3 regions of the Pseudazoarcus sp. NS36 genome follow, and region 1 is predicted to be linked to each of the others. Evidence: predicted binding sites of a transcription regulator. Region 1 holds the regulator's gene; each other region holds the start of a gene.
What was found. Region 1 encodes sigma-54, which starts transcription at its own class of promoters, with help from an activator protein. Its sites were predicted from a motif close to TGGCACGCTTNCTGCTNA; they were not measured.
Positions count from the first base shown of each region.

Region 2: the regulator sigma-54 is predicted to act here: its motif matches at 1,504-1,521, upstream of nirB (nitrite reductase large subunit NirB).
Region 3: the regulator sigma-54 is predicted to act here: its motif matches at 1,711-1,728, upstream of amt (ammonium transporter).

Region 1 is NZ_BAAKJA010000009.1:71,376-74,636, forward strand. It holds gene recA (recombinase RecA) at 1-76, shown strand, start outside; gene AC6H0R_RS14280 (regulatory protein RecX) at 76-531, shown strand; gene lptB (LPS export ABC transporter ATP-binding protein) at 518-1,240, shown strand; gene AC6H0R_RS14290 (RNA polymerase factor sigma-54) at 1,258-2,700, shown strand; gene hpf (ribosome hibernation-promoting factor, HPF/YfiA family) at 2,727-3,056, shown strand; gene ptsN (PTS IIA-like nitrogen regulatory protein PtsN) at 3,204-3,261, shown strand, end outside.
Region 2 is NZ_BAAKJA010000001.1:584,076-587,336, reverse strand. It holds gene nirB (nitrite reductase large subunit NirB) at 1-1,310, opposite strand, end outside; gene AC6H0R_RS02770 (ABC-type transport auxiliary lipoprotein family protein) at 1,635-2,267, opposite strand; gene AC6H0R_RS02765 (MlaD family protein) at 2,264-3,163, opposite strand; gene AC6H0R_RS02760 (ABC transporter ATP-binding protein) at 3,164-3,261, opposite strand, start outside.
Region 3 is NZ_BAAKJA010000006.1:70,490-73,750, forward strand. It holds gene AC6H0R_RS10595 (HD domain-containing phosphohydrolase) at 1-1,613, shown strand, start outside; gene amt (ammonium transporter) at 1,819-3,261, shown strand, end outside.

The sequences.
Region 1 (3,261 bases):
CGAGAACAAGGTGCGCGCCGCGCTCGGCATGAAGGAAATGGCGACGGTCGAGGCCTCCCCCGCAACGGAAGCCTGATGACGGAAGCGGCGGACCGGCTGCGTCAGAAAGCCCTCCGCCTGCTTGCGATGCGCGATCATTCGCGCGCCGAGCTCGAACGCAAGCTGGCCGCGCTCGGCACCCCCGAGGAAGTACACGCCACGCTTGATCGCATGGCCGAACTGGGCCTGCAGTCAGACCAGCGCTTCGCCGAAATGTGGGTGCGGAGCAAAGCCGGGCGTTTCGGCACGGCACGGCTCAAGATGGAACTGGCACGGCGGGGTGTGGACGCCGATACGGTGGCCGAAGCTCTGACCCACGGCGAGCTGGACGGCGACATGGAGCGCGCTCGCGCAGTATGGGTTGCGAAGTTCGGCAGCGTCGCCGCAGACCGCAGGGAATGGGCGCGTCAGGCGCGGTTCCTGCAGAGCCGCGGATTTTCCAGTGAAGTAATCACAAGGTTGCTCAAAGAGGTTCCGAATGAGTCTTCTTGAAGTGTCGGGGCTGCGCAAAAGCTACAAATCGCGCGAAGTCGTGCGCGATGTCAGCCTGGAAGTCGGGGCTGGCGAAGTCGTCGGCCTGCTGGGCCCGAACGGCGCCGGCAAGACCACCTGCTTCTACATGATCGTCGGCCTGGTGAGCTGTGATGCCGGCAGCATCCGGCTCGACGGCAACGACCTGACACACGACCCGATCCACACCCGCGCGCGCATGGGCATGTCTTACCTGCCGCAGGAAATGAGCGTGTTCCGCCGCCTCAGCGTGGCCGACAACGTACGGGCCGTGCTCGAGTTGCAGGGGCTGGAGCGCGCCGCAATCGACCTTCGGCTGGGCGAGCTGCTCGAAGAGCTCGGCATCTCCCACCTGGCCGACAACATGGCCGTCTCGCTGTCGGGCGGCGAGCGCCGACGCTGCGAGATTGCCCGCGCCTTGGCCACCAGTCCGCGGCTGATCCTGCTCGACGAACCCTTTGCCGGCGTCGACCCAATTGCCGTGCTCGACATCCAGAAAATCATCCGTTACCTCAAGGAACGCGGCATCGGCGTGCTGATCACCGACCACAACGTGCGCGAGACGCTGGGCATCTGCGACCACGCCTACATCCTCAGCGACGGCACGGTGCTCGCGGGCGGCAAGCCCGAAGAGATCATCGACGACGAGCGCGTGCGTCAGGTCTATCTCGGGGAGCATTTCCGGCTGTAAATGCTGCCGGCAGCAAGATGAAGCAATCCCTCCAGCTCAAGCTCTCTCAGTCCCTCACGCTGACACCGCAGTTGCAGCAGTCAATCAAGCTGCTGCAACTGTCGACGATCGAGCTGAATCAGGAGATCGAACGCTTCCTCGCCGACAATCCGCTGCTCGAACGCGAAGACGGCGACGAGACGCCACCGCCTCCGCCGCGCGGCGAAGTCTCCGGCGAAACCACGACCAGCGCCGACACCCCGCAGGAAGCGGCCGAGCGAGACGCCCCCGAAACCGACAGCTCGCCGATGGATTTCGCCGAAGCCTCGGGCGACTGGGGCAGCGGCGGCTCGCGCAGCCGTGACGACGAGGACGACCGCGACTACCAGGACATCCAGGCCGCCTCGATCAGCCTGCGCGACCACCTCAACAGCCAGATCAGCCTGTCGCCGATGAGTGACCGCGACCGCCTGCTGGCACGCTTCATCATCGAGGCGCTGGACGACGACGGTTACCTGCACCAGTCGCTGGAAGAGCTCATCGAAGTCATCCCCGAAGACTTCGAGATCGAACTCGACGACCTGCAGATTGCCTTGAATCAGGTGCAGAGCCTGGAGCCGGCCGGCATCGCGGCGCGCACGCCGTCCGAATGTCTGGCGCTTCAACTGCGCGCGCTGCCGGCCAGCGCAACGCGCGACCTTGCCCTGATCATCGTGCGCGAACACCTCGAATTGCTGGCCGAGCGCAACTTCGTGCGCATCCGCCGCGCCACCGGCTGCAGCGAGGACGCACTGCGCGAGGCGCAGGCACTGATCTGCAGCCTCAACCCGCATCCCGGCCTGCAGTACGGCGCCGACGACACCGGCTACATCGTGCCCGACGTGGTGGTGCGCAAGCTGCGCAACCGATGGGTCGCCAGTCTCAACGGCGAAGCCATGCCGAAACTGCGCGTAAATCAGCTCTACGCCAGCATCCTGCAACAAAACCGCGGATCGGCCGGCGCACTGGCGGGACAGCTGCAGGAAGCGCGCTGGCTGATCAAGAACGTGCAGCAGCGCTTCGACACCATCCTGCGCGTATCGCAGGCAATCGTTGACCAGCAGCGCCAGTTCTTTGAATATGGAGACGTGGCAATGCGGCCGCTGACCCTGCGAGAGATCGCGGACGAGCTCGAACTGCACGAGTCGACCATCTCGCGGGTGACCACGCAGAAGTACATGTCCACGCCACGCGGCGTGTTCGAACTGAAATACTTCTTCGGCAGCCATGTTTCCACGGATACCGGCGGAGCTGCATCGTCGACCGCGATACGCGCCCTGATCCGCCAGCTGGTCGAGGCCGAGGACAAGAAGAAACCCCTCTCCGATTCGCGCATCACGGATCTGCTCGGGCAACAGGGCATCGTCGTTGCCCGCCGTACGATCGCCAAGTACCGCGAATCGCTGAACATTCCACCCGTCAGTCAACGAAAGTCGATCTGACCCCACTCACGACGCGAGGAGCGATCATGAATCTGAACATCACCGGACATCACGTTGAAGTCACCCCGGCCATCCGCGACCACGTCACGGGCAAGATCGATCGCGTCATCCGGCACTTCGACAACGTCACCAGCATCAACGTCATCCTCTCCGTCGAGAAGCTGGTACAGAAGGCCGAGGTCACGCTGCACGTCCGCGGCAAAGACCTTTTCGTCGAAGCCGAGGACGCCGACCTGTACGCCGCCATCGATGCCATGGCCGACAAACTCGACCGTCAGGTCATCAAGCACAAGCAGAAAGTGCAGGATCACGGCCACGATGCACTCAAGCATCAGGCCGCTGCCGAAGAGGAATAATCCCTCGCTGCAGCGCACAATAGTTCCTGTACTTACCGCGGGGAGTGTTTATAATCGCGCCCTTCATCCGGTGCCCGGCGCACTCCCCGCAACCCAGCCCATCCGCGCGCTCCGCATCCTGTGCGGCGACCCGCGGCAAGTCCTGAAATGAGTCTGATCGCCGAACTTCTCCCCACCGAAAACGTCGTCATCGACCTCGAAGCGA
Region 2 (3,261 bases), on a different contig from region 1:
CCCTTGCACACGCCGTTGCAGCCACACACCTCGGCGGTGTCGGCCATGCTGGCGGCCAGGTTCTGACCCTGGTGGCCGGCGTCGCCCAGATGCGACTGCGAGAAGCTCTGGCCGAACATCAGGTGGTCACGCATCTCGGCAATGTTCTTGCCCTCGCGCAGCAGCTGGAAGTACCAGGCGCCGTCGGCGGTGTCGCCGACCATCACGGCGCCGGCGAGCTTGTCGTCCTTGAGCACGATCTTCTTGTACACGCCGCCTGCGCGGTCGTGCAGCACGATCTCGTCAAAGCCCTCGCCACCGGTGAAGTCGCCGGCTGAGAACACATCGACGCCGGTGACCTTGAGCTTGGTGGAGGTCACCGAGCCCTCGTAGCGGCCGATGCCGAAGCCGGCCAGGTGGTTGGCACAGACCTTGGCCTGTTCGAACAGCGGCGCGACCAGACCGTAGCTGGTGCCGCGGTGGCTGACGCATTCGCCGATGGCGTAGATGCGCGGGTCGGTGACGGTCTGCATGGTGTCGCCGACCACGATGCCGCGGTTGCAGTACAGGTGTGCCGATTCGGCCAGTTCGGTGTTGGGGCGGATGCCGGCGGCCATCACCACCAGATCGGCCGGCACGCTGACGTCGCTCTTGAGCCTGAGCGATTCCACCCGGCCGTCCGGGCCGGCTTCGAGCGATGCGGTCTGCGCGCCGAGTTCGAACTTCAGGCCTTTGGCTTCGAGCGAGGCCTGCAGCAGGTCGGCCGCCGGCTTGTCGAGCTGGCGCTCCATGATCCAGTCGGCCAGGTGCACCACGGTCACGTCCATGCCGCGCAGCGCGAGGCCGTTGGCCGCTTCCAGGCCGAGCAGGCCGGCGCCGATGACGGCGGCGTGGCGGTGGCTGCGGGCGGCGCTGATCATGGTCTCGGTGTCGGCGATGTCGCGGTAGGCGATCACGCCCGGCAGGGTCGAGCCCGGCACCGGCAGGATGAAGGGCTTGGAGCCGGTGGCCAGTAGCAGGCGGTCGTAGTGGGCCTCGGTGCCGTCGTCGGCGCGCACGATGCGGCGCACGCGGTCGATCTCGACGATCTTGCGACCCGTGTGCAGGGTGATGCCGTTGTCGGCATACCAGGCCAGGTCGTTGAGCATGATGTCAGGCAGGCCCATCTCGCCGGCGAGTACCGGCGAGAGCAGGATGCGGTTGTAATTGCCGTGCGGTTCGGCGCCGAAGACGGTGATTTCGTATTGGTCGGGCGCGTACTTGAGCAGTTCTTCCAGGGTCTTCACCCCGGCCATGCCGTTGCCGACCATTACCAGTTTCTGTTTGCGCATGATTCCCTCTCGCAACAATCCATCCGGCCTGTGCCGGAAAAATGGGTCGATGTCGTCAGGGATCGGCGCTGATCCGCGATCCGCCTTGGCGGATCGGCGGGGTCGGCCGTCTTTGGTCGGCCCGCCTGGAGTGACTCGTGATTCGATGAAGTCCGTTGGCAGCGATGCGTGACGGACCTTCCTGTCACTCAGGAAAGCAAACGCTGTGCCAATCCGGGAAGGTCAGCTTGACGCGGGAATGAGGGGGGCGGAAGTGGCATGCCTTGCGTGCATGCACTGCGCTGGTGCGTGATGGGGCGCTCATGCACCAGCGCGGTTCGGGATTCAGTGGCGGCGCGGTTCCACGGTGCCGGCCGTGTCGGCCGCCCAGGCGGCAAGCGCCCTGGTGACCTCATCGGCGGCCTGGCCCAGTGCATTCACCACTGCGGGTAATGGCGCTTCGCTGGCCCGTACGCGGGACTCGAAACTGCGGCTGGCCACCACCCGGCGCGAGCCGGCGTGCACCAGGTGGGCGTCGATGCGCACCACCGCATCCGGCGCGCCGCTGCGGTACTCGCTGTGGAAGGCGCGCAGATCGGTGTCGATCTCGAACTCCGCGCGCAGGCTGTGTTCATCGGTGCTGACGGTGTCGAAACGGCCTGCCGCGCGCAGCGCATCGGCCAGACGCTCGCGCACCATTGCCGGCACGGTGTCCGCCCAGGCCGCGTCGGCATAGACGCTGACGCGCAGGTCATCGGGCACGACGACGATGCGTCGTCCCGACAACTGGTTGCCGGTGGCCGGGCGCAGCACGCGCACTGCGCCGATGGGTTTGCGTTGGGGCGGCGCGGAGGCGTCGGGCGCAAGGAGCGATGTGGGCAGGCGGTAGATGTCCACCGGGCGGCTCTCCGGCAGGATCGAGCAGGCCGACAGCAGGGTGGCGCACAGCAGCGCCGAGAGGATCAGGGGCTTTCTCATGGTTTGAACTCCCGGGAGGGCTGGCGCCCGATCAGATAGTCGCGTGGGTTCTCTTCGAGTTCGCGCGTGATGGCGCGCAGCGAGGCCATGGTGCCGCGCAGCTCCGACATGGCAGGGCCGACATCGGCCAGACCACGCAGGCCGGTGTCGAGGTTGCCGCGGTTGTCGGACACCACGGCTTCAATGCTGCCCATGGTGCGTTCGAGAGCAGCCACTGACTTGCGTGCGTCGGCCAGTGCCCCGCGCAGCTCCACGTCGACGAGCTGGTCGGTGGTCTGCAGCAGGCTGCTGGTGGCGTCGATGGCGGCGGACAGATCGTCGCGGCGTTCGGCCAGCACACTGGTGAACTCCTGCAGATTGTGCAGCGTGGCGTCGAGTCGCTCCACGTTCTCCTGGGAGAACAGTTCGGTGACGCGGATCAGCACCTGGTTGACGTTGGTCATGACGTCTTCGCCGTCGGCCATCAGGCGGCTCATCGGTGAGGGTTGGGCAACGATCACGGGGATGTTGTCGTCTTCCGGCAGCAGCAGCGTGCTGGTCGGATCGTCGCCGCTGCTGAAGCGGATGAACGACAGGCCGGTGATGCCGGCCGGCACCAGCAGCGCGCGCGTGTCGCTGCGCACCGGCGCATCGCGCTCGACGCGCACACGCGCCAGCACGCGGCGCGGGTCGTCGGGGTCGAGTCGCAGACTGGCGACGTCGCCGACGCGGATGCCGTTGAACTCCACCGTGCTGCCGCGCGACAGGCCGGTGACGGCTTCCTGGAAGACGATGTCGTATTGCGCGTACTGCCGGTCGGTGCCGCTGGTGCCGAGCCACAGCACGAACAGCAGCGCGGCGCCAAGGCCGAGCACGGTGAACAGTCCGATCAGGATGTGATGGGCACGGGTTTCCATTCAGGAGCCCTCCAGAGTGGATGCGGCGGCCGCGCGTCCGCGCGGGCCGAGGAAGTAATCGCGGATCCAGGCGTCGTCGCAGGCTGCGACGGTGGCCA
Region 3 (3,261 bases), on a different contig from region 1:
AGCGCGATGTTGAAGCCCTGCTCGAGACCATTCTTGGGACCGTCATCGAAAACTCGCGTGCCGAAGGCGGGGCGATCTATCGGGTGCAGGAAGATTCGCGCGTCGTGCGGGTGCGTCTGCGCGGTGACGCGCACATCGACGCAGCATTGCCTGGTGAGATCGAGGCCGGTTCGGGCGGTCTGGTTGCCGATGCGCTGGAGCGACGCATCACACGCATGCAGTCCGAAGGCGACAGCCTGCGCGTGGCAGTGCCGCTGATTACGCGTGAGGGCGCGCTGGTCGGCGCCGTTGTGGTGTGGCTGCCGGCTCGGGTCGGTCGTGACGGGCCGCGACGCGATTCGCGCGTGGGCTTCATCGAGGCGCTGTCGGCGACCGCGGCGGTGGCCATCGAGACACGTGAACTGATCGACGCGCAGAAGCACCTGCTCGAATCCTTCATCCAACTCATTGCGGCCGCCATCGACGCCAAAAGCCCTTATACCGGCGGACATTGCCAGCGCGTGCCGGAGCTCGCCAAGATGCTGGCCGAAGCGGCACATGCCAGCGAGGCCGACCTCTGGCGTGATTTCCGCATGAGCGACAGTGATCGCGAGGCCTTGCACATCGGCGCCTGGCTGCACGACTGCGGCAAGATCACCACGCCCGAATACGTGGTCGACAAGGCCACCAAACTCGAAGGCATCCACGACCGCATTCACGAGATCCGCATGCGCTTCGAGCTGCTCAAGCGCGACGCCCGCATTGCGGCGCTGGAAGCGCGGCTGGCCGGTGAAGACGCGCAAGCTGTGGCCGCGCAGCTTGAACACACGCTGGAAGAGCTCGATGCAGAGTTTGCCTTTGTCGCCGATTGCAACCTCGGCGGAGAAACCATGGGTGACGCCGATATCGAACGGCTGCGCCGCATCGGCGCCCGCACCTGGACGCGCACGCTGGATGACCGTCGTGGCATCTCGCGCGACGAGAGCTTGTTGCGCGCGCCGTATCCTCATGTGCCCGTGCCGGCCGAGGAGCCGCTGCTGGCCGACCAGCCCTGGCACCGTATCGGGCGGCCTGACGGTGAGTGCTTCGGGGCGGACAACCCCTGGGGCTTCTCGATGGACGTGCCGCACTACAAGTACGACCGGGGCGAACTTCACAACCTCACAATCCGCCGCGGCACGCTGACACCCGAAGACCGCTACATCATCAATCACCACATGATCCAGACCATCATGATGCTCACGCGCCTGCCGTTCCCGCAGCATCTGGCCGGAGTGCCGGAGATTGCGGCAGGCCATCACGAGCGCATGGACGGCCGCGGTTATCCGCGACGCCTGAAACGCGAAGACATGAGCGTGCTGGCGCGCACCATGGCGGTGGCCGACGTGTTCGAGGCGCTCACCGCGGCCGACCGGCCGTACAAGGCGCCCAAGACCCTGTCGGAGTCGGTGGTCATCATGGCGCGCATGGTGGCCGGGCAGCACCTCGACCCCGATCTGTTCCGGCTCTTTCTCGATTCCGGTATCTACCTCCGCTACGCCGAACGCTTTCTCGACGCCGCTCAGATTGACGAGGTGGATGTCGAGGCCATGCTCGCCATCGCAGCTGGTCCGGCGGACACTCTCGAAAACTGATCACGCGACGCACTGCAATGGTGCGTCGCGCTCCCTGCGATGCTCGCTGTATGGTCGCTATCCCCCGCAATTGGGCCTCTGGCGGCCTCCAGCGTGGTGGCATGTGGCTTGCTAATCCTCCTTGAGCTTGCCCGTGGTGTTGCACCCGTGGCAATGCCTTGCAATCCGCCCCGGCCGGCAGCCGGGACTGCGTGCTGAGGACGCGATGACGCAAAACGAGTCGCTGGATATCTTGTGGATGTTGGTGTGTGCCGCTCTGGTGTTCGTGATGCAGGGCGGCTTCCTGTGCCTCGAATCCGGACTGACGCGCGCCAAGAACGCCATCAACGTGGCGGTCAAGAACATCGCCGACTTTGCGGTGGCGTCGATCCTGTTCTGGCTGTTCGGCTTCGGGCTGATGTTCGGCGACAGCGTCAGCGGCTTGTTCGGAACGGGCCATTTCGCGATGAACGGCGAGGCCGGTACCTCGACCTGGATGATGGCCTTCGTGCTGTTCCAGATGATGTTCTGCGCCACGGCTGCCACCATCGTGTCCGGTGCGGTGGCCGAGCGCATGCACTTTCCGGCCTACATCGTGGTGTCCGCGGTGGTGGCCGGGCTGATCTACCCGGTGTTCGGCCACTGGGCCTGGGGCGGGGTGATTGGCGATGGAGGGGCCGGTTGGCTGGCCTCGATGGGCTTTGTCGATTTTGCCGGTTCTACGGTGGTGCATAGCACCGGCGGCTGGGTGGCACTGGCTGCGGTGATGATTCTCGGCCCGCGCGAAGGGCGTTTCGTGCCGGGCGAGCCGGCGCGCGTGATTCCGGCCGGCAACCTGCCGGTGGCCATGCTCGGCGGACTGCTGCTGTTCTTCGGCTGGTTCGGTTTCAACGGTGGCAGCACGCTGGCCTTCACCGACGCCGTGCCGTCCATCCTGGCGCATACCGCGCTGGCGGCCGCGGCCGGCATTCTTGCGGGCATCCTGATCGGCTGGAAGCTGCACGGCTACTGCGAGGTGATGTACGCGCTCAACGGTGCACTCGCCGGTCTGGTGTCGATCACCGCCTGCGCGCACGTTGTGAGCGGTCTGGAAGCCATCGTGATCGGCGCCATCGGCAGCGTCATCATGGTCATTGCCAACGAATGGTTGCTGGCGCGGCGTATCGACGACGCCGTGAGCGCCATTCCCGCCCACCTGGCCGCCGGCGCGTGGGGCACGCTGTGCGTGGCCTTGTTCGGCGATCTGTCCTTGATCGGCACCGGCCTGTCTCGTTTTGATCAACTGGGCGTGCAGGCGCTGGGCGTGCTCGCCTGCGGTCTGTGGTCTTTCGGCATTGCCTGGTTGGTGCTGCGCGCCCTGGGACGCTTTCGCCCGCTGCGGGTCAGCCCCGAGGACGAGCGCCTGGGCCTCAACGTGTCCGAGCACGGTGCCCGTACCGAACTCGTGCAGTTGATGGAAACCATGGAAGAGCACAGCCAGACCGGCCGGCTGACCAGCCGCGTGCCGGTCGAGCCCTTCACCGAGGTCGGCCAGATTGCCTCGGCCTACAACCGCGTGATCGGCGCGCTTGAAGAGGCCACCGAACAGACGCGCGCGGTGATCCGCGATGTGCGCGACGGCATCATCACCTTCACCCGCGAAGGCGTGCTGACCAGTCTCAATCCGGGG